2 regions of the Halomonas sp. BDJS001 genome follow, and region 1 is predicted to be linked to the other one. Evidence: predicted binding sites of a transcription regulator. Region 1 holds the regulator's gene; the other holds the start of a gene.
The links. The regulator FliA, encoded in region 1, starts transcription of late flagellar genes. The targets are predictions, from matches to a motif close to CTAAAGTTNNNNNNNNNNCNGCCGATA.
Positions count from the first base shown of each region.

Region 2: the regulator FliA is predicted to act here: its motif matches at 10,501-10,527, upstream of OM794_RS12755 (DUF4019 domain-containing protein).

Region 1 is NZ_CP110535.1:100,033-115,832, forward strand. It holds gene flhA (flagellar biosynthesis protein FlhA) at 1-979, shown strand, start outside; gene flhF (flagellar biosynthesis protein FlhF) at 1,039-3,219, shown strand; gene OM794_RS00490 (hypothetical protein) at 3,216-3,788, shown strand; gene OM794_RS00495 (flagellar protein FlhE) at 3,814-4,242, shown strand; gene OM794_RS00500 (RNA polymerase sigma factor FliA) at 4,269-4,970, shown strand; gene OM794_RS00505 (motility protein A) at 5,016-5,837, shown strand; gene OM794_RS00510 (flagellar motor protein MotB) at 5,844-6,518, shown strand; gene OM794_RS00515 (GAF domain-containing protein) at 6,542-7,879, shown strand; gene OM794_RS00520 (GGDEF domain-containing protein) at 7,930-8,544, shown strand; gene OM794_RS00525 (hypothetical protein) at 8,555-9,145, opposite strand; gene OM794_RS00530 (LAGLIDADG family homing endonuclease) at 9,364-12,606, shown strand; gene OM794_RS00535 (ribonucleoside-diphosphate reductase) at 12,679-13,467, shown strand; gene OM794_RS00540 (Crp/Fnr family transcriptional regulator) at 13,503-14,261, opposite strand; gene uvrA (excinuclease ABC subunit UvrA) at 14,371-15,800, opposite strand, start outside.
Region 2 is NZ_CP110535.1:2,748,029-2,763,828, reverse strand. It holds gene OM794_RS12835 (tetratricopeptide repeat protein) at 1-229, shown strand, start outside; partial or broken gene OM794_RS12830 (DUF1456 family protein) at 326-812, shown strand; gene OM794_RS12825 (hypothetical protein) at 944-1,387, shown strand; gene OM794_RS12820 (hypothetical protein) at 1,452-2,012, shown strand; gene OM794_RS12815 (class IV adenylate cyclase) at 2,175-2,687, shown strand; gene OM794_RS23390 (DUF4440 domain-containing protein) at 2,758-3,135, shown strand; gene OM794_RS12810 (LysE family translocator) at 3,187-3,816, shown strand; gene OM794_RS12805 (GFA family protein) at 3,914-4,246, shown strand; gene OM794_RS12800 (GNAT family N-acetyltransferase) at 4,419-4,949, shown strand; gene OM794_RS12795 (GNAT family N-acetyltransferase) at 5,009-5,566, shown strand; gene OM794_RS12790 (addiction module protein) at 5,897-6,094, opposite strand; gene OM794_RS12785 (YrhK family protein) at 6,359-6,565, opposite strand; gene OM794_RS12780 (carboxymuconolactone decarboxylase family protein) at 6,611-7,066, opposite strand; gene OM794_RS12775 (helix-turn-helix transcriptional regulator) at 7,119-7,922, opposite strand; gene OM794_RS12770 (GlxA family transcriptional regulator) at 7,974-8,975, opposite strand; gene OM794_RS12765 (isochorismatase family protein) at 8,968-9,534, opposite strand; gene OM794_RS12760 (class I SAM-dependent DNA methyltransferase) at 9,692-10,435, opposite strand; gene OM794_RS12755 (DUF4019 domain-containing protein) at 10,585-10,992, shown strand; gene OM794_RS12750 (NfeD family protein) at 11,197-12,555, shown strand; gene OM794_RS12745 (slipin family protein) at 12,615-13,403, shown strand; gene OM794_RS12740 (antibiotic biosynthesis monooxygenase family protein) at 13,439-13,756, shown strand; gene OM794_RS12735 (YqaA family protein) at 13,780-14,382, opposite strand; gene OM794_RS12730 (DUF1206 domain-containing protein) at 14,391-15,209, opposite strand; gene OM794_RS12725 (AraC family transcriptional regulator) at 15,373-15,800, shown strand, end outside.

The DNA of each region.
Region 1 (15,800 bases):
GGGGCATCGCTTAATCCCGCTGGTCGATTCGCGCCAAAAAGGCGAGTTGCTTGGGCGGATTAAGAGCGTGCGTAAGAAATTCGCTCAAGAAGTAGGCTTCCTGCCGCCGGTGGTGCATATACGCGATAATTTGGAGCTGCCGCCTAACGCCTATGTGCTCTCCATGAAAGGCGCCGAGATTGGCCGCGCCGAGGCGCAGCCGGGTAAATGGCTGGCGATCAACCCAGGGCAGGTTTCCGGTGAGCTGCAGGGCACCCATACCCAGGATCCTGCCTTTGGTTTGCCCGCTGTCTGGATTGATAGCAACCAGCGTGAACACGCTCAGGTGTATGGCTACACCGTGGTGGACGCCAGTACCGTCATAGCGACCCACTTGAACCATCTGCTGCACCGCCATTCGCCCGAGATGCTGGGCCGTCAGGAAGTCCAGAAGCTGCTGGATAAAATGGGTGATGATCAGAAAGCCCTGGTCGAAGAGGTGATCCCGAAAGCTATTTCGCTGACGGTGTTGCAGCGTATCCTGCAAAATCTGCTCGATGAAGATGTCTCTATCCGCGATATGCGCACTATTCTCGATACCCTGGCGGAGTATGCCACCCAGCAAAAAGATCCTAACGAACTGACGGCGCTGGTGCGTGTTTCTCTGGGGCGGGCCATTGTCCAGCAGTGGTTTGCAGGGCAGGAGACGCTTAATGTTATGGGCCTGGATGCCCAGCTGGAGCAGGTGCTGGTACAGGCCATGAACGGTAACGGCGCCATGGAACCCGGGTTGGCAGAAACGCTGATGACTCAGGCGCAGCAGGCGCTGGAGCGTCACGAAAGCTCCGGCGAGCCGCCGGTGCTGGTTGTGCAGCACTCGCTGCGGGCGGTGCTTTCGCGCTTTTTGCGCCGCCGTCTACGCCATATGTCGGTGTTGTCCCAGGCTGAAATCCCTGATGACCGCACATTAAGAGTGACGACAATAGTCGGCGGACGTTAATGACGACACGCCGTGGTAGGCTAGCGTTGACCATTTCCAGAATAGGCAAAAGGTAAATCATGAGCGTTAGACGTTTCGTGGGAGCCAATAGTCGTGATGTGATGCGCCAAGTGCGTGAAACGCTCGGAGAAGACGCCTTGATTGTGGCCAATCGGCGTACCGAAGGGGGCGTTGAAATTTTGGCCATGGCGGATGAAGCCATTGACCACTTTGAACCTTCACCGGAACCCGCACCCACCGAAACGCCGCCACCTCCGACACAAGACCCCATGCAGGCGATGAGTGAGCGCTTACTACGGGAAATGCAGGATATGCGAGCGCTGCTGGCAAACAGCCAGTCAGCCCATGCTGCTTCACCAACGCCAGCGGCGCCCACCGGTACGGCTGCGAGGCTGCGCCAACTGTTATGGAATGTCGGTTTTAGCAGTGAGCTCACCGATGAGCTGCTGGTGGGAATGCCCGGATCGCTCGCCAGATTAGACGGCAACAGTGAAGCGCCGCTGCAGTGGCTGCGCCAGCAATTGATGGATCGTCTCTGCGTGTTGAGCGATGAGCCAAGCTTTTTTGATCAAACCGGGATTGTCGCCCTGGTGGGGCCCACGGGGGTGGGCAAAACCACTACCACTGCCAAGCTTGCCGCCCGTTTTGTGATGCGTCACGGTACCCGCCCGGTAGCGCTGGTCACCACTGATAGCTTCCGGATTGGTGCCCATGAGCAGCTGCGCATCTATGCACGCCTGCTGGACACCCCGATGTACGCGCTGGATGCAGAGCAACCCATCGACGATTTGCTGGGCCGCCTGCAGGGCAAGCAGTGGGTGATTATCGATACCGTAGGTATGAGTCAGCGTGACCAACGAGTGATCGAACAGATTGCCCACCTCCAGGGCGGACGTTCGCGGGTGCGTTTGGTGCTGCTGCTTAATGCCGCCAGCCAGCCGGAAACCCTCGAGGAAGTTGTGCTGCGCTATCGTCAAGCCGCGCGAGCGGCGGGCGCAGAGTTAGATGACTGCATTATTACCAAGCAGGATGAGGCGGGGCGTCTGGCACCAGTGTTAGACATTATTATGCGCCACGGGATGCGCGTGCTGTTCGGTTCCAATGGTCAGCAGGTGCCCGAAGATATGGTGATAGCAGCCCCTGGCGCGCTAGTGGATCAAGCACTGAGTACGGCAACACCACAGCGTGAGGGGGCGCAACGTGCGGATGTCCCGATGGGGATGCCGCGCTGGTCGCGGGATGTGCTGGGACAGGGGCGTCGTTTATCATCGTTACTGGCGAGATTGCGCCAACGCGTCACAGGGTTTGCGGCATTAGAAGAGATCTGGGACTTAGCCTCGCTACCTAGCCGTGTGCAGGAAACGCGCCTGGACGCGCTGCTCGCCGGTTACCCAGCGACGGATACCACCTTAGGCATGGCATGGGCTCCTCGGCGTAATGAGCGCGGCTGCGATTGGGCAATGCCCGACATTGGGCTGGACACAAATGGTGCCTGGTTAGCGCTACCCTGGCTGCAGCATCGCCATCCTGCAGGGTGGCAACCGCGCATGGCCGCGTTGTCTTCATCAAGCGGTGTCGCGGTGCACTTGCTACCGCGTTTTCCCGAATCGGATGCGCTAGCGTGGCTAGAAGCCGAGCATTTGACCTGGGTCAGCCAAGTCCCCCCCAGTCATCGGGTACTCTTTCACCACGAGCGCCAGACGATCCGTCAGCTGTTTAATGACAGTGTGCTTACGCACCATGTGGGCGTACGTTTTCGCGGCCAATCGGTGCAGCTATGGACCGCCTACGCTGAAGTTGAGGACGCCAGCGGCTGTGCTCTGCTCGCCTGGTACGGGGAGGTACGCGATCCGGAAAGCGCCAAAGTGGTGGTGCGCCGCTACTGGCTTACCCCAGCTCGGTTAGGGGCCGAGGTGCTCTCACTGCTGTTAACCCAGCTGCAAAGCGAAGGCTTGGCTGCCTTGACCCGGCGCGCGTGGCAGCAGCTAAAAGAGGCTGATAGCGGTGATTTAAATGCGGAAGTTCGCCTGTTAATGGCCAGCGGTGTGGCGTCAGTCGCCGGCCATCTCGATATTGCCGATGATGAGGAGGCGCAGACGCTGCGTGGCGATCTCCTCAATCTACTAGGGGCTAGTCGCCGTCGCCGCGATACCGGCATGCTCGATGCGTTGATCTATGCCTTTATGGCGCGGGATGCGATTCGTCAAATGGGCAGTGTGAGTCGAGAGGGTGTGGCGTGAGCGAACAGGATCAAGCCTCGGGACTGCGCAAGTGGGCAAACTTGCAGCGCCAACAGCAGCAGGCGGAGGGTGCTGTTGATGCGGCGGCAGCAGAGCATGTCCCCGAGCCTGAGCAGTCCTCATCTTTCTTAATGCCAACGACCACCGCGGTGGAAGCGCCAACAACGTTGGCGCCGCCCAAACCTAAAATCCCACTTGTGGTGGTTGGACTACCCGGTAGTGGTGCCGTGCACGTTAATAAGGTTAAAGCACGCCTCGGTCAGTGGTCAGCGCTAGGTCGCCACTGGGCCGGTCACCCTGATGATTGGGACATTCGAATCGTCATGGCGGAAACGTCCGACCTTGCTCAGCTTCGCGAGCAATACAGCCGTTGGGCGCTATGGATCAGTAGCGATGCCGATACCTTCGCTGTCATGTTCCGTACCTTGCGACAGCTCCATGAACGTGGCGGACCGCGTCGTTTACTAGCGCTCCATGAGCCGCACTTGCCGCGTCAAGGGCTGCTCAATAACTTGCGTGAAGCTGCTGATTACTACTTAAATATGGAGTTACTGGTACTTGCACGATGAGCATACTCTGCCGAGGAGACTAAGCATGCTAAGCTGGCTATTAAGAGTGAGGCTGCCACGGGTCTTAGTACTGATGGCAGGGGGGCTAATCGCAGGATTAACAGGGAGTGCCCAGGCGGCACCCGGTAGCTGGAGCAGCCAGATACCAGGGCTGATGGTGGCAATGAGTGATCGGGCAAGCAGTAGTAAAACAGCTTCCCCACCCGCTGTCGGAAACCTTCAATCAGGCCAGCTTGGGCGTATACAGTGGCAATTTCAGCATCCACCCGGTGCACTATTAAACGCTTGGCTCTGCCATCCTGAGCAGTGTGTTGCATTAACTGGTATGCGGGGTTCTACCACTGCGCTTGAGGGGCGGGCTGCCGATGCGCCACTGCATTTTCGCTTCGCCTTGCGCCCAGGCCAGCGGCCTGTACGTGTGCAGGGGTTGCAATTGATTGTGAACTATCAGTGAAGGCTGATTAGCCGCGAGGCGAGAATATGTACACAGCACAGGGCAGGATTAAACAAAATGAGCTGTTGACGCAATACATGCCACTGGTGCGACGTCAGGCCTTAACATTACAGGTTCGATTGCCGGCGAGTATTGAGCTCGATGACCTTATTCAGGCCGGGATGGTGGGGCTGCTCGAGGCGCTGGGCCGTTTCGATGCTACCCAGGGCGCGACGTTCGCGACCTTTGCCAGTCAGCGTATTCGCGGCGCCATGATGGATGAGTTACGTACCCGCGACTGGCTGCCCCGCAGCGTGCGCCGTTCAGCGCGCGCGGTGGACAGCGCCGTTCGCCAATTAGAGCAATTGTTAGGGCGCGCCCCGGAAGAGAACGAAATCGCTCAACACCTTGAGATGCCGCTGAGTGAGTATCAGCAGCTTCTCAATGACACTAACAGCGGACAACTGCTGCCGTTTGAAGAACTAGTGGCTGATGGCGGAGAGCCTGTCAGTAATGAACTGGGCAATTCACCGTTCGAGCAGTTGCTGGACGGTCAGCAGCGTCAAACGCTGATTGAAGCGATTGAAGCGCTTCCCGAGCGTGAAAAGCTGCTCATGGCGCTGTACTACCAAGAAGAACTCAACCTCAAGGAAGTAGGCGCTGTGCTGGGCGTGACGGAATCACGTGTTTCACAACTGCACAGCCAAGCCGTGAGTCGTTTACGCGCGCGTTTACACGACTCGGCATAACGCCAACGTTTTTTTTACTCACTTGTGACCGGCAAGGAGCCGTGGATGAATCCTTCGACGTTGATAGGCATATTTGCCAGCATACTGCTGTTGGTGAGCGTGCTGTTTTTCACAGCAGAGTCCCCGGAAAGCTTTATCAATTTTCCGGGGCTTGCCATCGTGGTGACCGGAACCCTGGCGGCTACCTTTATTAGCTATCCACTGAAAGAGGTGCTCCGGGTTGTACGCTTGGTAGGCCTGGTCTTCAGGCGTGAAAATACCTACATGCGTGACGATATCCGCGAGTTGGTCGATATGTCCCGGCTGTGGTTTAAAGGCGATGTACGCGCGGTCGAGCGCGAGTTGGAGCATACCCGCAATCCGTTTTTACGTACCGGGATCCAACTGGTCATTGCCAATACCAAAGAGGATGAAATTTTTGACATGCTGCGCTGGCGCATTGCCCGCCTTAAAGCCCGTGAGCATGCTGAAGCACAAATTTTCCGTACCATGGCGACCTATGCACCTGCCTTTGGCATGATCGGCACCCTGGTGGGGCTGGTCAACATGCTGGAGGTCATGGACGCTGGCGACTTACAGGTCATTGGCCCGCGCATGGCAGTGGCGCTGCTCACCACCTTCTACGGCATTTTACTCGCCAACTTGGTGTTTAAGCCGATTGCGGTGAAGCTAGAGCGCCGCACCGAAGAGCGGCTGATTACCATGAACATGGTACTGGAGGGTATTTCGCTGATTACCAAGCGTCGCCTACCGTCGTTTATTGAAGAGACCCTCAACTCCTTTGTGGCTAATTACCACGATGAGATCCGTGATAACAGCGTCAAACCCAGGCCTGATTCGTCGGTTAGTTCGGCGGTGAAGGGGTAAGACCAGATGCTTGACCGTGATACACGCCATGCACTGGAAATGACGCCATCGCCAGGCGATGGCGATGAGGGTTGGCTAACCAGCTATTTAGATGTGCTGACGCTGCTCATCACGCTTTTTGTGCTACTGCTTTCCCTGACGCCGCCGGGCGGCGGTGAAGCGGCTGATACTGCTTTCATGCGTTCAGCCAGCGCTGTATCATCACTGCCTCTGGCGTCTCTGGCCACCGGTATCCAGCCCCGCCATTCAGGGGTTCAACCCCAGTTTGACGGGCTCGATATCCCTGGTGTCAGCGTTTCCCAAGGGCGCGAAGGGCTCACGCTCCGCATTGATACCAGCCTTTTATTTCCCAGCGGCCAAGCGGTACTGACGTCCCGTGGGCAAGATGTGATAGAAAGCCTTATCGATGTGCTGACCCGTTTTGACGGTCAGATTTCGGTGGAAGGCCACACCGACAGCGTGCCTATTTCAACGGCCCGCTTCCCCTCTAATTGGGAGCTCTCATCAGCGCGTGCTATTGCTGTGGTGAGGCATTTAGAGCGCCAAGGGTTCAATATCTCTCGTATGCGGGCCGTCGGTTATGCCGACACCCAACCCATGGAACCAAACGCAACGGCGGAGGGCCGCGCTGCCAACCGTCGCGTAGAGCTGTTGCTAAGGCAGCAGGTCGAGGGTGAATAGATTTCGAGGCCACGTTTGTGTCCATGTACCACCCGCGATTGCAGTCGTTTGGAGCCCTGCTGGTCGTCGATGCCGATTGTCGCTGCATCCAAACTACTAGTACTAACTTAACCCGCTTAATTGGTTTTGAGCGCCCTGAACATGGGCAGCTTACGCTAGCCTGCGTGTTGGGGAAACGGCTAAGTCAGCGGGTGCGTCGTGAATTGCAGGGGCAGCAGCGGCTTCCAGGCCCTTTAATGTTTATTCGTTCCAAGCACCGACACGCACGTTTTCAAATCCACGCTTATCGAGCGGGTGAGCAGGTCATTGTCGAGATTGAGCCACTCAACCCCCGTAGTAAGCGTCGTCTGCTGGGTACGGTGACTGAGCGGCTGAGGCATTTGGTTGAAGCGACGCATCAGCAAGAACTCCTCGACTGCCTGGTTAACGCTGTTCAACAGCTCACCGGTCATGATCGTGTCACCGTGTGCCATTTCGATAGCGATTGGCATGGTTTGATGGTCGCAGAAGCATTGGGAAAACGGCTGCCCTCGCTGTTAGGTCAACGCTTTCCTGCCAGCGACTTCCCTGTCGCCTTGCGCAAAAGTTACCAACACTCCCCTGTACGGTTAATTGAAGACGTTAATGCTCCTACTGAAACGCTGATCCCCGCCGTCCCGGGAGCGAGCCTTAACGGTAGTTTTTTACGCGCACCTGCGCCAGAACGGCAGCGCTATTTAAACCGTCTGGGCGTGCGGGGCTCATTCAGTTTAGCCATTCAGGGGGATACCGGCTTATGGGGGCTAGTGTTTTGCCACTCACCTGCGCCGCATTCGGTTGAGCCCCCCGTGCGTGATGCTGTTCGCACCCTCGTACAAATGGCCACCCAACGCATGCTGCTGCTACGGGCGCGTCAAGAAGCCCGCTACCTACAACGGGTTCAGGATAGTCTGGTGCTCAGTGCGCGAGCGCGCAGCGAGCCGCAAAGTCCCCAACAGTTACTTCATGAGCAGGCGGCTATCTGGATGAAGCTGTTTCGCGCCCATGGCGTGGTGCTGTGGGTGAATGGTGGCGCTTATCAAGCGGGTGTGACGCCGACTCCAGAAGCGATAAGCCAGTTTGTGCTGCGCCTGGAAAGAACTCATGTACATAGCGGTCCTTGGTGCACGCGCGAAATCGGCAAAGAGACGTTAACCGCTTCGCTAGCCATGCCCGAGCAGTGTGGGGCTCTAGCAGTGCCGCTGCCAATGAGTTCGACCCAGCGCGCCTGGCTGTTTTTTTTACGCCCTGAGCAGGTGGAAACGCTGTATTGGGCGATGCAGCCTACAACCAACCCTAAACCGGCCGTGATACTGGCTCCGTTGCTTGGTCTGAAGAGGTAGTCGGCAGAAGTGAAGCGTGGCTGCGGGTAGAGCGCTTAGCGGCGGTAGACTTGGGGGAAGACCTGACGCTGGCGATTTCGGCCTATGAAATTAGCTCATTGAATATGCACCTGGAACACGAGCGCAAAGCCCTTGCCGAGGCCAACCAGCGCCTTGAGCAATTAGCCCACTTTGATCCGCTCACCCAGGTGTGGAACCGTTACCGCATTGAAGAGGCGATCAATGCCGAGCTGGTAGCTGCCAAGCGTTACGCCGCCGCCTTTGCCCTGCTCTTGTTCGATGTGGATAACTTTAAGCAGATCAACGATGCCCATGGCCATAGCGTGGGGGACGAGGTGCTAGTGGCTCTGGCGCGCTTAGTGGAAAGCTCGCTGCGGGGTTGCGACCATCTGGGGCGCTGGGGAGGCGAAGAGTTTATTGTGCTGGCGACCCATTCCGAGGTTGGCGCCGCCATTGGCCTGGCCGAGCGGCTGCGCTCGCTGGTAGCAGAGCTGCGTATAGAGGGGCTTGATCAAACGATTACGGTGAGTATCGGTGTCGCCGTTTGGCAGCCGGGTGACAGCTGTAAAACCCTTATTTCCCGGGCCGACAATGCCATGTATCGCGCTAAGCATGGTGGGCGCAATCGCGTTGAGGTGGTGCTAGAGCCTGCTACGGCGCTTTAAAACTCGCACCTTAGTGAGCCCCGCTACCTTCACACTGGGTGAGCATCCGGTTAATCGCCGCGTCGGCGCCCTGCAGACTAAACGTCATATACCAGGGGTCACGCTCTTCCTGGTCAAAGCCAAGAAACAGTTGCTCACCCTGGCGCATATCCGCTAGCAGGGGCTGCATATCGCTGAGGTAAAAGTGGGCATAAAAGCCGTCATCCCCCCGCTCAGTAATAAACTCCGCCATGGTATCAATCACAGGCTGCTCATCAATGCGCAGCCTGGCGGGTACTAAGTTGACTGCGCGGCTTTCCCCCTGCTGCTGTTCAAGGGTGACGCGCATCTCCAGCCAGGGTAAATCGCAAACGCCCGAGGTGGCATTCAGGCTTAGCGTCGCATCCGAGTAGCTGTGGGTTTCCACTGCGCGGTAGTGGCGCTCCCCCCCCAGTGAAAGCGTCATTGACTGCCAATGGTCGTGGATGACCACATCGTCGGTATTAAACGTGGCCGCGTTCGCCATGGATGTTGCGACCATCATGGGGACGGCGATGACCATCGCGACTAACCAAGGCGAGTGGAAATGCAGAGCGCGAGTCGTCGTTATGATCTGAGCCATCTAACCAAAATCCTTGGGCGAATAGTCGAAAAAAAACAGTCTATAGCGAGTTACTCGATGACAAAAGTGTAAGGCGCTGATTTTTCTATATATGGTAGGAAATTTTGAAAAAAGTGCCGTATGTGGTTGGAAGTCGGGTCTATACTTCACTCCGATGCCACGTATAGTGGCTTTGATTTGAGCCCAATAGTCACCCCGCTGTGAAGGAGTTTCGCGATATGAGCACCGCTGCCAAGGCTATGAAGACCTCTAACGATGTTCCCATGCAGGCCCCCTCGCGGGAGATCTGGGACGCCAAATACCGTCTTAAGGATCGTCATAGCCAACCCGTCGACCAGGACGTCGGTGCTACGTTTGAACGGGTTGCGCGTGCGCTGGCAGCGGTTGAAGGCGATAAAGCGGAAGAGTGGTTGCCCAAATTTCGTTGGGCGCTGGAAAATGGTGCCATTCCTGCCGGTCGTATTCTTTCCAATGCGGGGGCTGAGTCCTATAAGCCTGCGGTGAGCCTGATTAACTGCACCGTCTCCCGCACCATCCGCGACTCCATGCGCGATATTCTAGACTCGGTGGTTGATGCGGGGATGACGCTGAAATCCGGCGCAGGCATCGGCTACGACTTCTCGACGCTGCGCCACAAAGGCGCGTTCGTCTTCGGCGCTGGCGCGGGCACTAACGGCCCACTGGCGTTTATGGATATCTACGACAAGATGTGTTTCACCGTCGCCTCTGCCGGTGGCCGCCGTGGCGCCCAGATGGGCACCTTTGATGTGGGCCACCCGGATGTGCGCGAGTTTATACAGGCTAAGCGCGAGTCGGGGCGCCTACGCCAGTTCAACCTTAGCCTGCTGATCACCGATGAGTTTATGGAAGCGGTCAAGAACAATACCGACTGGCCGCTGGCTTTTCCGCTGCACCCCGGTGAGAAAGAGGACGTTAAAGCGGAAGACCTGGTCTACCGAGACTGGCCGGTGGTTGAAGAAGGCTACACGGTAGACGCTGAGGGCCGAGTTGCCTGTCGCATAGTGGAAGTGATTAAAGCGCGGGAGTTGTGGGACACCATTATGTCCTCCACCTACGACTACGCCGAGCCGGGCTTTATCCTGATCGACCAGGTCAACCGCATGAACAATAACTGGTTCTGCGAAGATATTCGTGCCACCAACCCCTGTGTGACAGCGGATACTTGGATTCATACGTCGGAGGGGCCGCGTCAGGTTTCGCAGCTTATTGGCCAGCCTTTTACGGCAATCATTGATGGCCAAGCTTATCAAAGTGGCTCTGATGGCTTCTTTTTAACAGCTCAAAAACCTGTGATTCGTCTGCAAACGGCTGAAGGTTATGCGCTCAAGTTGACCAGTGACCATCGGGTGCGTCGTGTGTCAGCCTTTACTAGATATCGCACAGAAACCGAGTGGTGTGCCGCAGGCGATCTGCAGGTTGGTGATCGCGTGCTACTCAATGATCATCGCGATGCTCCCGAGTGGGGGGGCAGGCTTAATGAAGCACAAGGGTATCTGTTGGGGCTGCTCGTCGGTGATGGCACGCTCAAAGCTGACAAAGCGGTTTTATCTGTGTGGCCGCAAGCAGCGGTTGCTAACGGTAGCGACAACTTTTTCGGGAAGGCTGTCAGTTCCATAATGGCGCTAGCAGAAGAGGCTGCAAAAAGCCTTCCTCATCGTGCGGATTTCGCAGGTTGGCAGAAGGTAAGTGGCCGTAACGAATACCGTCTTTCAACCGCGGCACTACGAAATCTGGCGATAGAAATGGGCATGCAGCCCGGCAATAAGGCGATTACACCTGAGCTGGAACAGGCGTCGTCGGAAGGTTATGTGGGCTTTTTGCGTGGCTTTTTTGATGCAGATGGATCGGTTCAAGGTACTCAAGAAAAAGGTGTGAGTGTTCGCTTGGCTCAGTCCGATCTTGCTCGCCTTGAAGCTGTTCAGCGGATGCTGCAGCGCTTGGGCGTTATCGCCACTCTATATCAAGACAGGCGTAGTGCAGTGAAGCGACATCTTCCTGATGGTAAGGGGGGTCATCGTTCATATAACACCTTGCCTCAACATGAATTAATGATAAGCGGTGATAACCTCCGGCGCTTTGCAGACCTTATTGGTTTTGGCGATCATGATAAGCAGAGTAAGTTGGAAAAATTGCTAGGTAGTTATCAACGTGAGTTGAATCGCGAGCGCTTTGTGGCTCGGGTGGTGGGGCATAAAGAAGTAGGCGTTGAAGAGGTTTACGATGTCCAGATACCTGGAATCAATACATTCGATGCTAATGGCTTTCATGCGCACAATTGTGGCGAACAGCCGTTACCGCCGGAAGGCGCCTGCCTGCTAGGCTCAGTCAATCTGACCAAGTTCGTGATTGACCCCTTTGGCAATGAGCCGCGCTTCGACTGGGAGCGCTACTGCAAAGTGGTGGCGATCTTTACCCGTATGCTCGACAACGTGGTCGAGATTGCTGGCCTGCCGTTGCCCCAGCAGCAACGTGAAATCGAAGCCAAGCGCCGCCACGGTATGGGCTTTTTAGGCTTGGGTTCAACGCTCACCATGCTCAAAATCCCTTACGGTTCCAAGCAGTCGCTGGTATTCACCGATGAGGTGAGTCGCCATTTAGCCATTGAGGGCTGGAAGCAGGCGCTGGAACTGTCGTTAGAGAAAGGCATGGCGCCAGTGCTTGAGCAGGAGCACACCATTACTCCCAAAATGTTGCGCGAGCGGCCTCAGCTGGCCAAAGATGGCTATGAAGTAGGCGATCAGGTGCCGGGACGTATCCTGCACGCCCGTTATAGTCAGTACATGGCTCAAGTGGCCGAGCTTGAGCCGGAGCTGGTGGCCCAGCTGGCCGAGCACGGTGCGCGGTTTACCCATCACAGCTCAATCGCGCCGACCGGTACGATCAGCCTTTCCATGGGTAACAACGCCTCCAACGGTATCGAGCCTTCGTTCTCACACCGCTATTTCCGCAATATTATCCAGTCGGGTAAAAAGACCAAAGAGCAGGTCGAGGTGGTGTCGTTTGAGCTGGCCGCTTACCGTCACTTTATCGCCTCTGACGCAGTGGACAGCGATCTGCCGGACTACTTTGTTACCGCCGATGCCATTTCGCCCGAGCAGCACGTCGCCGTTCAGGCTGCCGCCCAGCACTGGGTCGATTCGGCGATCTCGAAAACGGTTAACGTGCCCACCGAGTTCCCCTTCGAACAGTTCCAGGATCTCTACTTGCAGGCCTATGAAAGCCGCTTGAAGGGCTGCACGACCTTCCGCTTTAACCCGGAAGCCTTCCAGGGCGTTCTGGTGCGCGAAGATGATCTTAAGAACACCACCTACGTATTTGAGCTAGAAAATGGTGAAACCCTGGAGCTGGCCGGGGATGAGAAGGTGGTTTACGACGGCGAAGAGCATAATGCGGCCAATCTGTTCGATGGTTTGAAAGAAGGCACCTACGGCAAATGGTGATGCCGCGTTAAGGGCCACCTATTCATTAACGCACACCTTTGCTAAACGGATGCGAAACGGAGAGATATCCCCATGGCTGTTGAAATTACCTCCAAAATTGTCGGTTACCGGATTAAGCAGCAGGAGCCCGCCGTACCGGTTCCTGAGCTTCAGGACGAAAACCCGCTGACGGTGCGGATTCCTTCCCGCCCAGAAGGTACTCTGGAAGCCGTATCAGAAAAAATCTCGTATGTAGGGGCGGAAGGGCGCAAGAAAGTTTATCTGCTGGTGTCGTTTATGCCGGTGGAGGGCGTGATTGGCGGTAAGCGCGTGGTGATTGAGCGTCCGGTGGAGTTTTTCTTCCCATCGGGCCAGCTCTCCAGTGAGCACCAGTGGATCACTGCCACCATGCGCAGTCTATCACTGGCGGCCCGTGGTGGTTACGTCACCCAGGCGGTGGCAGACCTGCGCAAAGTAGCCTGGGACAAAGGTCTGGTGCGCTGCGGTATGAACCGTTGGAACAAGCCAATGTTCCACGACTCGGAAGTCGCGGCAATCGCCTGGTCGATTCAGCAGATTCTTTATCGCCGCGGTTTTCTGGATCGGGAGGGCAATCAAGTGCCGGTTGAACAGCTGGTAGAGCGCTATGCTCACCGTATGACCCATGGTCATGCTTGGCAACCAGAAGAGGAGGAGGCTACCGATGCTCCCGTTGAGACAGAGGCGGCGGAGCCTATCGGCGAGAAGGCTCAGACGGGAAAAAAGTCTGAAGGCAGTGGCCCAGCCACCGTGGGTAACTGCCCCGAGTGCCGCGGCGAACTCATCATGATGGACGGTTGCCCCACCTGCTACGCCGGCTGCGGCTGGTCTAAGTGTGGTTGAAGGTTGCAACAGTTACAACGACGCCGCGTGCCTTATCAGCACGCGGCTTTTTGCTCACTGTCACCTAATAGGGGGCGAACGTTATCGGTGAGATAGCAGTCGTCAAACTGCCCTTCGGCACTTAGCGCTGATAAGTCAGGAATCGTTAAGTGGTGGCGATCACGAAACACCAACCCATCCTCGCTGAGTGCGGTAAAGGTGCGGCTAACGTGAACCGGGCTAAGCCCCAGCACATCGGCCAACTGCTCCTGGGAGAGCGGCAAGCGGAACTGGTTGCTAATATCCGGGTTGGTTTGGCGCAGCCTTAAATACATCTCATAAAGGAAATGCGCCATTTTTTGCCGGGCGCTGCGCCTGGCCAAGGTAACCAGCCGTTCGGTCATTAACGCCTGTTGGCGGCTGCCAATCGCAAACATAACCGAGGTGAGCGGGAGCGATTGGCGGAATATTTCCAGCATACGTTTGTGCGGGAAGTGGCAAATTACGCCGTCATCAATCATTCGCACGTTCTCAAGCCGCTGCGAAAAGGCAAACTCGCGCAGGCCGATAATATCTCCGGGCAGGAACACCTCCAGAATCTGACGATCGCCGTTTTCCAGATGACGGTAGGAGTAGGCCCAGCCACTTTTCAGCGTACAGAATTCATTAGCTGGCGCACCCATTTCCCACAGAATGGTGCCCGACTTAATATCGGTTGGGCTCTCCTCTAGTGTTATGAGCAGTTTTTTCTCATCTTCGCTTAGCGAACAGTAGTGACTAAAGTGCTTAATAATACAGCTGTTTTCCTGGCCCACGACATATTCCTCCAGCAGAAGATTGGATAATACTGCTAACGATTATCTGCTCGCCACTATAAACCGTGTGGCCACCTACTACGTTGCCCAAAATTACTAAATAGCCCTGCTAATTAGTCTGAGGGTGGGCAGGTTCGCGCTTCGTCGCTCGATTACCTCGCGCCAGCAGTGGTGCCAAGAAGCGGCCAGTATGCGAGACGTCCTGTTTGGCGATCTGCTCCGGCGTGCCCTCGGCGATGATCTGCCCACCACCTGACCCCCCTTCGGGGCCAAGATCGACGATCCAGTCGGCGGTTTTGATCACATCCAGATTGTGTTCAATGACCACAATGGTGTTGCCATGATCACGCAGGCGATGGAGTACCGTCAGCAGCTGGCGAATATCTTCAAAGTGTAACCCGGTGGTCGGCTCATCCAGGATATATAGCGTCTTACCGGTATCACGCTTGGCCAGTTCACGGGCGAGTTTAACCCGCTGCGCTTCGCCGCCGGAAAGGGTCGTTGCGCTCTGTCCCAGGCGGATATAGGAGAGTCCCACATCCAGCAGGGTTTGCAGGCGACGGGCAATGGCCGGTACCGGGCTAAAAAATTCCAGCGCATCTTCCACGGTCATGGCCAGCACTTCGTGAATGGTTTTCCCCTTGTAGTGGATATCCAGGGTTTCACGATTATAGCGCTTGCCTTTACACACGTCGCAGGGCACATAGATATCCGGTAGAAAGTGCATCTCTACCTTGATCATACCTTCGCCCTGGCACGCCTCACAGCGCCCACCCTTAACGTTAAAGCTAAAACGGCCAGGCTTATAGCCCCGGGAGCGCGCTTCCTGGGTGCCCGCAAACAGCTCGCGAATGGGGGTGAATATACCCGTGTAGGTGGCCGGGTTGGAGCGCGGCGTGCGGCCAATCGGACTCTGATCAATATCGATCACTTTATCGAGCTGGGCGAGCCCTTCGATCTTTTCATAAGGAGCGGCGGTCAGCGTGGTGGCACGGTTTAATTCGCGGGCAGCAATCGGCATTAAAGTGCCGTTGATCAGCGTCGATTTACCCGAGCCCGAAACCCCGGTAATGGCGATGAACAGCCCCAGGGGCAGGCTCAGCGTGACGTTCTGCAGGTTGTTGCCGGTGGCGCCGCGCAGGATCAACTGCTTTTCCGGGTTGCCGGGAATGCGGTAGGGCGGTACGGCGATTTCCCGGGTACCGGATAAATATTGCCCGGTCAGCGAGCTGGGATTGTCCATCACGTCTTGCGGGGTGCCCTGGGCGACAATTTCACCGCCGTGGACGCCGGCACCTGGGCCGATATCCAGGACGTGATCAGCGGCGCGAATGGCGTCCTCATCGTGCTCGACCACAATCACGGTATTGCCCAAATCCCGCAGCCGCTCAAGGGTTTTCAGCAGTCGGTCATTGTCGCGCTGGTGCAAGCCAATCGACGGCTCATCGAGAATATACATGACCCCGACCAGGCCAGCGCCAATCTGGCTGGCTAAACGAATACGCTGGGCTTCACCGCCAGAAAGGGTATCGGCACTGC
Region 2 (15,800 bases), 2.3 Mb from region 1:
TGAGGCGCTGGCTGTCTACGAAAAAGCCTTTGAGAAAGCCGTCGCGATTAATTCCACAGACCATATGTCATCGATAGCGTTCTCTATGGCAAAGCTGCAAGTTGAGCTAGGCCAGACCGACGCGGCGATCAGCAATCTTAAAAATGCCCAAATCACTGCCAACAAGATTGAAGATGGCGAGCTTAAAGAAGAAATTGATGAACTGCTTGAGAAGCTGACGGCAGGCTAGGCTTGCTAGGTTACTGATTTTCCGATTATTCATGATAGACGCAGATGCACATAAAGCCTGATTGTGCTGGGTTTGCCTAAGACTAGGGACACTATTTTGACCAATAACGATATTTTTCGCCGTATACGTTACACCTTTGATTTAAAAGACAGCACCATCGTGGATATCTTCGCCTTGGCAGAGGTCAGCGTGGCTCAAGAGCAGGTAACGGCCTGGCTGAAAAAGGATGATGACGACGCCTTCGTGCCGATGAAGAACCGAGAGTTGGCGGCGTTTTTTGAACGGCTTTATCAGCTTTAAGCGTGGCAAGCGTGAAGGGCCACAGCCCGTGCCAGAGTCGCAGTTGAACAACAATATGGTGTTCCAGAAGCTGCGCATCGCGCTGAACCTAAAAGCTGACGATATTTTGGCAGCGTTTGAACTGGCTGGCTTCAACCTAAGTAACCATGAATTAAGTGCGTTTTTCCGCAAGCCGAGCCATAAAAATTATCGCGAGTGCAAAGATCAGGTGCTGCGCAATTTTTTGCTCGGTATTCAGCTTCAATTGCGGCCAAATCAGGCTGCTTCTAGCTCTGAGTCCTGAGCTTAATCGCCTGAATTCATATAATAGCTGCAGCACTTTGTATCATACGGTATAAGCCAGCTGCGGCTTCGATGTGACGTTTTAACAGCTGTCGAATCGAGCGGTCATTGGCGGTCTAACAGGAGAGTGTAATGTCTATAGATCCAATGGCGGTATGGGCGAATATGACATTGAAAATCTGGCCTGAACGCTACTGGATGCTCGATCTTAGCGACACGTCCGCTCAAGATGTGGCTAACGTGTTCGTGGCAAGCTATGCTCGGTACAGCTGTTTAATTCGCGATCAGGCAGGTGTATCCGCGATAGTCGACGAGGCAGCCGTTGAGCGCTTAAAAACTGAGGTCTCTATAAGAGATAGCTTCGGCCCGTTTCAAGTTATATCAACGGATGGCGAGCTTCCCTTCGATGTAATTGGTTTTCTCGGCCCCGCTCTGCGGGCGCTAAATGAACAAGGCATCAAAGCTGGCCCGCAATGTGGTGCCGTATTCGATCACTTGTTTATTTACGAGCGGGATATCGAGCGAGCGATGGCCCTTCTAGAGGATTTCATTAGCCAGGCTAGGGCGTGTCAATAAGTTGCTTTGATAAGTCACTCTACAGGGCGTTTGATGGCTGTTAGCTACGCCGAAGGAATGACAAGTGAGTAGACTTCCCGATTTCGCTACCCACTATTATTTGCGAGAGACAGGCCCGTTTCGGAGTCTCTCAGAGCTTCCTGCTGGCTCGGAAGATCCTGTATTTCAAGATATCCTAACTCGTCATAAGCGTGATCCCGGTTACCGGCGGCGCTACGGTAGGAATTACATAGGAGTCCGACGTGAGGTTGAGGCTCGGCTGCGTGAACTCTTCGTTGCGCGTGGAGGTAAACCGCGCCGCGATCATCCCTTCTATCTAGTGCTTGGAGAATCCCCTTGGTTTCGTGACCTGAACGCAAACCAAGGTGAGCTTAGAATCCCTCTCTCTGAGCTCGATCCCGAAGTAACGTCTTTGACTTACCCGGATAGCTTTATTGCGCTAACCCGAGACGACAAGCCTTACTACAATCAAGTGTTTCTGCTTAGCGAAGTGAATAAGCTCGTTACACGCTTCGGTATTCCTGCCAATGATCACTTGATCCCTTACGAGCGTTATTGGGAAAATGATTTTGAGCTCTATATCGAGGTGCAGCTTTGGGACACTCCACCCAACTTCAAAGCCTAGAAGACAATTAATTCAATTTTTAGGGGAATGGAGGCAGCAAAATCTTCGTCCCATCAAAGCCTCTGGTCGCTTCGGTGTAAGGTAAGTATATATGATCCATCGCATTCACATATTCGGTGCGTTAGGTTTGGGCACCACGACGCTTGCGACTGAGTACTTACCATGGCCAGAAATATTGAGATCAAAGCACGTATCGACAACATCGAAGCGCTCGAATCCAAGGTGGCTAAGATCGCGGACAATGGGCCTACCGAGATAGTGCAAGACGATACCTTCTTCCAATGTGAGGCTGGTCGGCTGAAGCTTCGGGTGTTTTCAGAAAAGCGCGGCGAACTCATTTTTTACCGACGCGCAAATCAGGCTGGGCCGAAAGAATCGTTTTACGTTCGCTCGCAAACCGATGAGCCTGAGGCGTTGCGAGAGACGCTTTCGCTGGCTTATGGTGAAGTTGGTCGTGTTCGGAAACATCGTACGTTGTACCTTGTTGACAGGACTCGTGTACATCTCGATAGAGTGGAGGATCTTGGGCACTTTCTTGAACTCGAAGTGGTCATGTCCTCCAGTGAGTCATCACAGTCCGGTGTGGAAGTCGCGTACCGCCTATTGGATCGGCTCGGTATCGAGTTATCCCAGCTCATTGAAGGCGCTTATGTCGACTTGCTCAAGGGGAGCTAACCATTGATTCTATAGGCTCTAACCAAGGAGCCGCGAAGGTTTTCGAGTTCAGAAGTTGGGGTAATCAGCTATGGAAATCGAGGCGGATCTGATAGAAAAGGAAAGAGCCTTGCTTAGCTTCGAGGTGCGCAGGTCACCGGTGAAGCTGCGGTCTTTACTGTCCTCGGATTTCCTGGAGATCGGAGCATCAGGCGATTTTGTCGGGTTAGATAGTGTCCTTGATTGTTTGCCACAGGAATCCGCATGGTCGGCTATATCTCAGGACTTTGAGCACCGGAGATTGAGCTCTGATCTTATTCAGCTCTTTTATAGGGTTGCTATCAGTCGGCAAAACGGCTTAGGTACAAGCTATTCTCGGCGAACGTCAATATGGCGGAAAGAGGGAAGTGACTGGAAAATGGTTTACAACCAAGGTACGGCTATCTCTCCTTTTGAGGTTCAGTCTTAGATCGTTGATTCTGCGGGCGTTACACACTTTAATTTTGAAAAGTGAGGGGATATGGGAACGGAAATTTGGCTTCTGTATGTCAGCACCGTATTCATTTTGATGAGTACACCGGGCCCTAGCCAGCTTTTGATGCTTTCCAATAGCGTTAACAATGGTTTCCAACGGTCGCTATTTACCGCTGCTGGCGATTTGTCAGCCAATTTTTTACAAATGATTGTCGCCTCGATAGGTTTGGTGAGTATTGTTCAGCAATCCAGTGATTTCTTTATCGTTGTGAAGTGGGCGGGGGTAGCATATTTATCGTATTTAGGCCTAAGGTTGATCTTCGCAAAGAGTGGGAGCCATGTAGGTGTGGCGAATCAGGGGCGGTCGAAAAAAAGCTTGTTTTGGCAAGGTTTTATCACGTCAGCCGCAAACCCTAAAGCCGTTATTTTTTTCGCTGCTCTTTTTCCACAGTTCATTAATCCATCTGAGCCCCTTCTGCATCAGTTTGTGATACTGAGTGCCACGTATCTCATCATGGATGCGGTTTTCTTGTTTTCCTACGGTAAATCAGCTGAATGGGTTAGTACGAAACTAAAGTCATCAGCGCGCCAGTACTTAGGTAAGGTATCTGGATCGTTTTTGATTGGCGCAGCGGTGCTTCTAGGGCTGAAGGAAGTTGATGCTAATAACTTATAAAACGCCTCGCCAGCGATAGATACGGGAGAAGGCTGTGGTCAAGCAAGTGGGCGGAGTTAACATTCAACCTAGGCACAGGGCTACATGCCACTGCGGCATGGTGGAGCTCGAACTCGATCTGCCTGAGGGGCTTGTTGACCCGAAAAGGTGTAACTGCTCTATTTGCAGGCGCAAAGGCGCTGTTATGGCCTATGTACCATTGAACGGTCTTCGCATTCTCCGTGGCGCTGAGCATCTTAAGCTCTATCAGTTCAATTCAGGTGTCGCTAAGCACTACTTCTGTTCAAACTGCGGCGTTTACACTCACCACCAAACGCGCTCCAATCCCAATGTGTATGGATTCAATGTTGGGTGTTTGGAAGATATTAACCCCTTTGACTTGCACGATTTGCCGGTTAGCGACGGTATCAACCATGAATCTGATCAATAGCAGAGAGCTAGGAAGTGCTAGTGCAGTGTGCCTACCCGGTTGGTTAAATCCAGTTATCGAGGTTGCTTTGATATACCATCCATATTCATCGCCTGAAAGATGATATAAATTAAAGTCTTTTCGTAAGGAAGCAGTGGAACTGCATTGTTGTGGCGACGTAAAGGATCCAAACATGATTACGGACTCCAAAAGGCTAGTTTTGAGGTACTACTGGCCTGACGATATTGCCCCAATCTTTAAAAGCTATACGGGTGATTTAGGCTCAACAAAATACCTTGCACGGCGCCCTCACACTGAAATCGAACAAACCAAAAAAATGCTACAAACTCTTTCTGTTCCTGAGAGTATGGCGTTAACGGGTAAGTGTATTTGGATTGTAGATGCCATTACGGAGGGCATCGGTGCTATCGGAATGGTAACCGTTGTAAAGAGTGGTGAGTCAGAGGTCGTTCACTTTGGTATCGGGAGACCATATAGAGGTCGCGGGTACGCAGCAGAGGCGTTAGTACTTACCGCACAGCACTTGCTCGCAGCAGGTTACGCAACAAGCGTTAGCTCTTTTACTGACGTTGATAATGTTGCTGCTCAAATGGCTTTAGCCAAAGCAGGTTTTAGATTTACGACAAGAACCAAAAAGTTTTATCAAGCCCCTCAATTGAACGGACAGTATCGTGACGTTTTTCACTACGATTTTAAGACATAGTAGTCATTGTATAATGGGGAACTTGAGCACTTAACGAGAGCATCATCAACAAGGAGGAAATGGTGCAAACTTGCGAAACGGAAAGGCTGTTTATACGGACATTATCCCTGGATGATGTGTCTGAGTTGACCACTATCCTCAGCGATCCTGAGGTGATGAAATACTCGATTCGAGGCGTTTGCGATAAAGCGGCGACGCGGCGGTTTATTGAATGGTGCTTGGAGAACTATGCAACTCACCGTATCGGGCCGTGGGCGTTAGTAGAGAAGGGTTCCGGCAAGCTTGTCGGCTTTTGTGGTGTCAGCCCCGAAGAGGTAAATGGTATTGAGGAGATTGGTTTAGGCTACCGGCTGGCCAAACGGTACTGGGGCAAAGGACTTGCGACTGAGGCTGTGCACGCGGTACTCCATGATGCATTTAATCAAAAGCAGCTATCTTCAGTGGTTGCTATTATTGAGCCTGAGAATGTTGCGTCGCTTAAGGTTGCAGCAAAAGCAAGGTTTTCTACGTTCGGCATCCATGATTTCCATGGCCGCCCAGTGAGGTTGTATCGGTTAAATCAGCATCAGTGGGGCGCACTTCATACTAATGGCATGGATGCGACAATTGTGCGATGAGTAGCCCCTAGAGTTGAAGGTCGTCAGCTGACTCGATTATGCCAGTAACCCGGCTTTCTCGAATGATGGGCAAAGGCAACAATGGTGATTGTTTGGTTATTGACCACAGTCACAAGGGAAAAAGGAAACTGTTGAAGGATCAAACGCTTTGCGCCAAGTTTGCTTGACCAAGTACAGGAACTAATGGTGGGTTTGGTGCGCTGAGTTTTATGGTGGCTCGTTCAAAGGTATCGATAAGTTGCTCGCCCAGCCCAGGCGATTCAAGTTCATACCAAGCTGCGGCTTCCATCAGTTCTTCCGCAGCCTCTGGGCTTACCTACACCCTCAAAATTAGTTCCTTATCCGAGCTCGGGCACGTTCAATGGCTTCGCTGACTTCTAACGACTTGGTTTTGCCAGATTCCAGATTATTGATTCTGCGACATATCTCATCGTCCCAGGCTTCCGATACACTGATTTCAGCTATACCGTCCAAGCTTGCGACCAAATCATGAGCGAGTTTGGCCCGTTCCCTCTCCGATAGGGTCATTGCTTCGCTCGTGATAGTTTCAAGTTGCGCTGTATTCATTTATGCACCCAGCGTTGTGAAACGGCAATATCAAAATCATGCAGTAGATTACACCTAATGACAAGTCCATCAAGCGCGCCTATAGACTGCTGCGGCGGCCACATTAGGCAGAGTGAAAACTTCCGCCTGGGGGAAAGTCTCAGCCAATGTTGAAAGGCATTACAGCCAGTCAGCCGCTAGGTAGCTAAAACCCAGCGGCTATATCAACGTGCAGTGTTGAATCAATTAAGCACGCTTCTCACCAGTACTTTTCATGCTTATTACGTAAATAATAAACATGATCAGCGAGCCCATGACAAAGCACCATACGCCTACGGTTGCATAGCTCGCAAAAGCGGGAAGAAATAAAAGACTACCAAAGAAGAAAAATAGGCTTGATAAGAGACCGAGTAGGTTGGGTAGTTGTTGGCGCTGCGTTGTCTCACTGTTCATTTTATTTCCTTATCTGCAATATTAACTTCAATTGCTTCATCGGGCTTAAATAGTGATGTTGGGTGAAAACTGAAAGCCTACCGATATCCGATTCCAGCTGTTGATTTGAACAATGATGGCAGTGAGATCAATCAGCCCCTGCTCGCCAAACGCATCTAGTGCGTTTTGATAGTCGCTGTCACTTACCGCTTGCTGGCTGACATGGGTTAGTGCTTCGGCCCAGGCGAGTGCGGCGCGCTCTTGAGTGCTGAAGCAGGGAGCTTCACGCCAAGCAGGCAATACGTCCAGGCGCACCTGGTGCTCGCCGTCGTCTCTGGCCTCTTGCGAATGCATGTGCTGACAAAAGCAGCAGTGATTAATTTGCGAAACACGCAGGTTAACTAAGTGGATTATCGAGCGATTAACCGTTGAGTCTGGGGCAACGTCGCCTAGTGCAGTCAGGTGCTTAGCTAGGCGGGGGCAAAGGCGATACACAGACTGTTGAGACATACGAGTAGACATGTGGGTGACCTCGGTGAGTAAGTTGAGAGCTCAGCTTAACGTCGAGGTTTTTTTACGCCTTGTAAATTTGCGACAGTTTGCGCTTGCGATAGGCGGCGGGCGTTTCATAGGCGAGGGTTTGGAAGGCATGGGTGAAATGAGCTTGGTCATAGTAGCCGCATTGTAGGGCTATTTCCGTTAGGGGCAGCGCGGTTGCAAGCAACCCATGGCGGGCTCGGTTCAGTCGGGCATAGGCCACTAATTGGCCTGGGGTAACGCCCACTTCACGTTTTAATTTGCGCTCCAGAGTACGTCGAGTAAACCCTAGCGTGGCGCCTAACTGTTGGGGTGGGAGCTGAAGTTCTCCAATGGCTTGAACAATCGTAGTGATACGGCTATTGGCGGGTGGCTGGCGCTCTAGTCGATGTAACAACCATGTTTCCAGCAGGCGTAAGCCCTGTTGCGAGTCCAACTGGTAGAGGCGCTCTACCACAGGTATCAATCCTTGCAATCCTAGTGGTTCAAGCTCGTTATCCAAGCGGTAGTGTGTATCTGTGAATGCTTCAGGTAGCAAGCCTAACAAGCAGTGGGCGCCGGCTGCCTTAAAACGAATGCCCAGACAAGGTGCGGTGGTGTCGAGTGTCTCTATCAACGTGGTTTTGTTGAAACAGAGCGTGATGATGGGGTGGGGGCTGGTGAGCTTAATGCTAAGACTAGCACCGGCATCTGGGTAGAATTTTTCGGTTCTTGATTCAGTGAGATGCCCTGGGCGACCCATTGACCAAAGGCACTGAACCCATGGGGCTAAGCGTTTATCAGGCAGGCGATGCCGAAAATTCAGATAGTTAGCGTTGCTTGGCAAGATGAACTCGGTCATGGCGTCAACCAATGGTATGTTTTTTTAATGATGGCTCACATTAACTCAATCTCACAGAGTCTGGGAGCTGGCCCGGCGCCATACACTAGGCGGCGCTTTTTCCTGGCGAGCCCAGTTGCGCCTTAGCTGCCGCTCATCCCCGAATCCGGATGCTTCGGCGATACGCGCTAGCGTCCAGGTCGTTTCGGTCATTAACGCTTTGGCTCGCTGCAGGCGTAACCCCATAATATAGTCGCCCACCAGCATCCCGGTGAGGCTTTTGAATTGGCGTCGGAAATGGCGCTCGCTCATGGCGGCCTGAGCCGCCAGCGTTTCGATAGACCACTTTTGAGAGGGCGCGGCGCAGATGGCATCTTGAACGCGATGCAGCCGTTCATCCACATGATTGCGGCCCTCAAGCCAGGCGCCCAGCTGAGGCTCCTGACCACTGCGGCGAAGATACAGCACCATCTCCCGCGCTACCGCTAGAGCCAGCGAGTGGCCGCAAGCGCGGGTTAGCCAGTACAGAATGGTATCAATGCCGGTCGAAATTCCCGCGCTGGTTAAATAGCGCCCGTCCTCGGTAAAGATACAATCACGTTGTACCTTTGCTTGTGGGGCTTTGGACTGTAACTGCTCGATTAGCGTGTGGTGGGTGGTGCAGCGTCGCCCCTCTAACAGGCCAGCGTCCGCCAGTAACAGCGTGCCGGAGCAAACGGTCATCAGCGTATCCGCACAGTGGGCATTCGCCTTAAGCCAAGCGACACACTCTTGTTGTGCCATTGGCTCAAGACTATTGCGATACTGCCCCGGAATCAGCAGTAAATCTTGAGGTGAGAGCTGTTCAGGTAGTGGGTCAATGCCGCTAAGGGTTAGCGGCCCTAACCACTGCATGGCCGCTTTGGGGCCGATATAGTGCACCTGAACGTCTATCGAGAGCCTATCGGCGCACTGCAAAACCTGTAGTGGGCCAATCAAATCAAGCGGCACCTGGCCGGGCATCATCAGTACCGCCACCCGCAAAGTGGTGGCTCTTGGGGATGGCGGTTGGCTATGTGGTTGCTCTTCACTCACGCGTGCTTTGCCATTCGTTGACCATGTCTTGTGTATTGATAATACGCGCAAAACGGTTTTCAAGTACCAGTTCGGTGCGCGCCTTAATATCATCCGCTGACCAGGTGACACCTTGGCGCGTCATGGGGAACGTCAGGGTAGCGTCGCTGATAAAGTCGACACTAAACCCCAAATCCGACGCTACTCGGGCGGTGGTTTCACAGCACTGCTCGGTACGAATACCGCTTATCGCCAGCCGTTCAATGCCGCGCTCCCTTAACCAAGCCTCAAGCGAGGTGTCAGTGAAGGCATTATGGACACGTTTATGATAGGTCACCGCTACTTCATCATTAAAGCCATCAAGCGGACGAATCAGGCCATTCTTGGGGTCAAAAGCTCCTTGACTGCCAGGCTCTTCATGCAGAATGCGGATGACCGGAATGTTGTTTGCCTGGGCGGCGTTCAGTATTGCACGCTGCTTGGGACGCCATACCTGAGCCAGCGATTCTACCCAGTAGTCGCGGGCGGGAAAGGAGGCTTGAACGTCAATTAATAGCAAGGCGGTGTTAGGCTGGGTCATGGCTAATCTCATTGTGTTGAAGTGAGGTTTCAGATTAGCTTTTCCACATTCAGCCAACGATGCGTTGGCCGGTCACAAAGAGGGCAATTTCGGCCATGGGTGGCCAATGTATTCGAGCGGACAGCACGGCAGGGTGATTCGCAGATACAAGCAGGGTTTATTTCTTCACACAGACAAAAATAGCGTTCCCTGAGGTGTTCTCCCAAGGGATGATTTTTTCATAGTTGTGCTCAAACACATGAAGCTCGAAGTAGGGCTCTAAAAGTGTCACTAACTCTGCAAAGCTGACCGCCACCATAGGGTGTTCATCGTTCCACATCTGCGTTCCATCAGCGTCCGTCTTTTCAATACTAAGCCTGAGAGACTGCTTTTCACCCTGCCCGCTATAGTGCCATCCGGAGCGGAACGTGAATAATTCACTTCCCTGTTTGGCACTATGTTTAACGAATAGACTGTTATCAATTTTCTCTTTATCGACAGCGTTAAAACAGAAAACACCGCCAGACTTGAGTGCGCGGTGCACACTGGCCATGCACATTTTTAGCTTTTCAATACCAGCGTTGTAGTGGATTGAGTATAAAAAGCAGGTAATTAGGTCGAGGGGCGCGCTCACCTCGAAGCTGCCCATATCTTGCAGGGTGAACTGGGCTTCTGGACAACGTGTGGCGGCGATATCCAGCATCGGTTGGTTGATATCCAGTCCGCTACTGGCATAGCCGAAATCAATGAAATGGCGCACGTGGGGGCCGGTACCACAGGCTAAATCCAAGTGTGCGGTTTCTCCGTTACCGAAAATCTGCTGCAGCCTATGAATGGCGTTGCTTTGCGCTGGGTAGTCAATATCTACACACATTAAATCGTAGTAGCCAGAGAGGTCGGTATAGAGTGCGTTGAAGGACATGTTCGCCTAATGGTGGGAGCTAAAGAGGGTAGGGGCGCATAGTAAACGAAATACCGCTCGTGACCCTAAAGAACCCCTGGCGATGACCGATATATATCTAAGAGCATCGAGATTTCTCTGCTCGATCCTAGATGCCAAGAGTACCCGCTATGCCGAAAATGCTGTCCTTACTATTCGCCCCCTTGCTCCTGATGCTATCCACGCAAGCCCTCTCTCATAAAGATGATGCAGAGGCGGCGGCGTTGGCGTGGCTAGAAGCCATTGATAGTGGGCAGTATGAGCAGGCCTGGGAAGCGTCATCTCCACTACTCAAAAAGCCGCTTTCTCCTCACATGTTGGAGCGCACGATTGGAGCCGCGCGGCGTGATTTTGGCGCTGTTCAGTCGCGCCGACGAGTAAGCGTCGTCCGCGAAACCTCTATGCCAGGGGCGCCAAGAGGCGACTACGCGGTTTTGACGTTTCAAACACAATTTGAAAACAGGCCGCAGATTACCGAAACCATCACCCCTCACTTTGAGGAGGGCGCGTGGAGAGTTAGCGGTTATTATCTGAATTAACCGACTGCTCGAAAATAGTGTAATCATTGCTGGCTTTCAGAATCGCCACCTTGGTTCAGGCCTTTTTTTTGTCGTTAAATCCTGCCATCACGTTGTTCATGACGAAGCTCGATGTGGGTGCTACGTTGAGTAGGTAGCCTTGTGTATGTAGCTATGGTTAGGCGCCATACGGCACGTTAAGGCGTTGAACACGAGGAGCGGGTAATGCCATCCCTTTCTCTCAAATCGCACTGGCTCTGGTTGATAGTTGCCGGTTTGCTAATGGTTACCATGTCGTTGACGTGGCAAGCCATGGCGCAGTCCTCGTCGTCCAGCGTTCTGGTACTCAATATCGAAGGCGCCGTTGGCCCGGCGACCAAGGACTACTTTTCGCGGGGGCTGGATAAGGCTCGCGAGCAGGGCAGTGAAGTGGTAATCGTCGAGCTCGATACCCCTGGCGGGTTGGTCGACACCACCCGCGACATGATCCGCGAGATGCTCAACGCTGACACTCCCGTGGTGATGTACGTTTCCCCCAGCGGTGCGCGAGCGGCAAGCGCGGGCACTTATCTGCTTTATGGCAGCCACGTGGCTGCCATGGCGCCCTCTACACATCTTGGCTCGGCCACGCCGATACAAATGGGCGGCGGGTTGCCCGGCAGCGATGAAGGCGAGGAAGATAATTCGGCTGAGGAGTCGAATGGCGAGGGCAGTGCCATGGAACGCAAGGTGGTGGAAGATGCGGTGAGCTTTATCCGCAGCTTGGCGGAACGCCATAATCGCAATGCCGATTGGGCTGAAGAGGCCGTGCGCAATGCGGCCAACCTCACTGCCAGTGAGGCGCTGGAGCAGGGCGTCATTGATGTGGTGGCACGCGATCTCACCGATCTACTTGAGCAGATGGACGGCATGAGTGTGGTCTTGGAAAGCGGCGAAGCCACCCTCGATACCGCCGGACTCACCATTGAGCGCTTCGATCCTGATTGGCGCACCCAGGTGCTATCGCTGATCACTAATCCCAACATCGCCTTTTTCTTGATGATCATCGGCTTTTACGGACTGGTTTTCGAGCTGGCCAGTCCCGGCAGCCTGTTCCCCGGCACCATTGGCGTGATTTGTTTGCTGCTCGCCCTGTTTGCGTTTCAGGTGCTGCCGATTAACTACGCCGGGCTTGCGCTGATGGTGGTTGGATTGGCTTTGATGGTGGGCGAGGCTTTTATGCCTAGCTTCGGTGTGCTGGGGGTTGGCGGCATCATTGCTTTTGTACTTGGGTCGGTAATGCTGATGGACGCGGAGCATCTTGCCATTTCGCTGCCGCTAATCGGTGGTGTGGCACTGGTGTCTGGGGGGCTAATGCTATGGACGTTAACACGCTTTGCAACGCTGCGCCGTCGTCCGGCACACACTGGCGCGGAGCAGTTAATCGGCGCAGACGCGGTTGCGCTGGAGGATTTTGAGGTCAGCGGCCATGTAAGGCTGCATGGCGAGCGCTGGAACGCAGTGAGCGATGCGCCAGTCAAACGAGGTGAAAAGCTTGTGGTGATGGGTATTGAAGGCTTGACGGTATATGTGAAGGCTCAGTAATGCGCGCCGCCAGTGCTCACTCTCTTACATAACCGACCCACTGCTAAACGAGGTGTCCAATGATTATTTCGTACTTAGTACCTGTCGTGCTGGTGGTGATGTTGATCGCTGCCTCTATCCGCATACTGCCAGAATATAAACGCGGCGTAGTGTTCTTTCTTGGTCGTTACCAGACAGTGAAAGGGCCTGGGCTAGTCATTGTGATTCCCGCCATTCAAAAGATGGAGGTGGTGGATCTACGCGTGATCACCATGGATGTACCGGAACAGGACGTGATCTCTCAGGATAACGTCACCGTTAAAGTTAATGCGGTGCTTTATTTCCGCGTCGTCGATCCAGAAAAGGCGATCATTCAAGTCGAGAATTTTACCCAGGCGACTAGTCAACTGGCCCAGACCACTTTGCGTTCTGTGCTGGGTAAGCATGATTTGGATGAGATGCTTTCCGAGCGGGATAAGCTCAACGACGATATTCAGGAAATTATCGATACTCAAACCGAAGCGTGGGGTATCAAGGTCGCCAATGTTGAAATCAAGCATGTAGACTTGGATGAGAGCATGATCCGCGCCATTGCCCGCCAGGCCGAAGCGGAGCGTGAGCGTCGCGCCAAGGTGATTCACGCAGAAGGGGAGCTTCAGGCTTCCAAAAAGCTGGTTGAGGCCGCGAACGTAATGCAGGAAAACTCGGCTGCACTCCAGCTTCGCTATCTACAAACCATGAGTGATATGAGCAACAAAAACGCTTCGACGATTGTTTTCCCATTGCCGATGGACATCATGGAGGCCTTTAGGGATATGAAGACTAAGCATGTCTCGCCGGTACAAAACGCCGATAAACCTGACGAGTGACACTAACGTAAGCTATTAACCAACCTGGATCTCCAATGCCGCTGATTGCCGACACCCCCGCCCCCCCTTACTACGCGGTTATTTTTACCTCTCTTCGCACAGAGGTCGATGATGGCTATGACGAGATGGCGGCAAAAATGGTTGAGCTTGCAGCCCAGCAGCCGGGTTTTTTGGGCGTGGAGTCCGCCAGGAATGAAGTGGGGGTGACGGTTTCCTACTGGGCAGATTTGGCATCTATTAAAGCCTGGAAAGCCCATGCTGAGCATCAAGAGGCGCAGCGGTTGGGTCACCAACAGTGGTACCAGCACTTCAAAACGCGTATTGCCAAGGTCGAGCGGGATTACGCTATTTAACAATGAGCCCTCGGAGCAGTTGCTTACACTAACAGCCCTGCCAGTGCCTGCAGCCCCAGTGCTACCAACAGTACAGCGACCCCTGCTACCAAACTGGTTATCACTGCATGGCGTTTCCATAACACCAGCACGTCATGACCAAAGCGGTGAACCAACCAACCCAGGCCGAAATAGCGTAAGCCTCGGGCGATGAGCGCCGCCAGGGCGAAAAGCAGTATGGGGTAGCCTGACAGCCCGGCAGTAATCATCGCCACCTGAAAGGGGATAGGCAATATGCCTATGGCCAGAATCGCAGCAAAACCGTACTGGTCGAAGAAGCTCTGGAACGCCTGATAGCTCTGCTCCATCCCCATAAATTCGATAAACCAGGTGCCAACGGATTGGTAAAGCACCATACCCACGCCATAGCCGATGAGTGACGCCACTAAGCAACCCAGCGTGGTAGCCGTAGCAATTGCCCAGATACGCTGCTTGTTAACGGCCATTAGCGGTATCAATACCAGCTCGATGGGAATGGGCAGAATAATGGTCTCAAGAAAAGAGAGGGTTCCCAGTAGCCACAGCATGTTCTTGGAGCCGTTAATGCGCTCGAACCACTGTATAGTTCGCTTTGATGTTAGGGCCATGGTGGTGATTACATTTGGGGATTGATGCGCCGATAAATAGCCGCTAACACGCTGTAAAGGCCGAATGCGAATAGCCCCAAAGCAACAAACGCAAGCAGCCACTGACCGTAGGGCTGGCTTCGCAGGGTGCTAAACACTTCACCCATACCACCTGCTTCATTGGGGTCGATTTGATAAGCGGCGATGATAAAAAAGCTGCCCACGATCACAAACACAACGCCACGAATCACCAAGCCGAAACGACAGATAGGATAGGCCCACTGTTGCGTCTGTGTCGGCATAGAGAAGTGTTTGTCGAATTTGGCCTTATAACCTTTAAATGCGTGGGCGATGCCTACGCCAATCATGATGAGGCCAACCCCGCCTACCAGCCAGCGCCCGAAAGGCTGCTGCATCAGCCAGCTAGCCACTCCTTGCGAGCCGCCACCTGAACCACCAGAAGAGCCGGCATACTGGAAGATGAGCGTAGCGGCAAAAAATGCCAATAGCGTATGGGTAATGGCGCTCGCTAATAAGCCTGCGCGAATCGCTAAACCTTTGGCGCCGTTGCCGTGATGGTCGGCGTCTTTAACTGCTTGGATAGTTCGCCACATAGCGTAGCCCAACAAGCCAACGGCAATGAGGCCTAGCAACACGTTACCAAAGGGGGCCGTGAGCACGCGCTCTAAGGCGCCACGGCTGCCTTCGGTCTGGCCGCCTTGTCCAAACGCGGCCAGCGCCGCGAGGCCGCCCACTAATACATACACAATGCCGCGGGAAGCGTAACCCATGCGAGCATAAAGGGTAATTGCATCACGGTGGTCGGGGTTTTTCATACGACTGGCCATGGCGTCCTCCTGACGAATTTGGCGTTGCATATCCCTATGCAATTTAGTTTATATAGCGTTTATCAGCGGCCCATACTGTGCTTGTGCTGTACTATTGTCCAGCCCAAGCCAAGTGGCAGGAACAATTGCTATTTCCACTATTTTTGAATAACAAGAGCAGAGCATGAGTACAATTTCGTCACCTATCTTCTGGCGGGATGCGCGTATGCCCTATGTGGAGCTGCGCAAGATTAGCGACGCGCGACAAGTTTGCTATGCGCCGCACAGCCATACTCATTGGTCGCTGGGGGCCGTTACCGCAGGTCAAAGCACGTTTTGTTATCGTGATGCGACGCATCAGATTAGCGCGGGTGACATCGTGATGATGAACCCCCACTGGGTGCATGCCTGCAACCCCATCGCAAACCAGCCCTGGGCGTATTTGATGCTCTACGTCGATACCGAGTGGCTGAGTGAGCTGCGCTATCAATTGGGCCTACTCAATGCCCCTGACTGGCAAGATATCGCTACCGCGGTCATTACCCAGCCAGCGCTTTATGCCGGGTACTGCGATATGGCCGCTTGTTTGCTCGATGAACACCGCGAGATTAG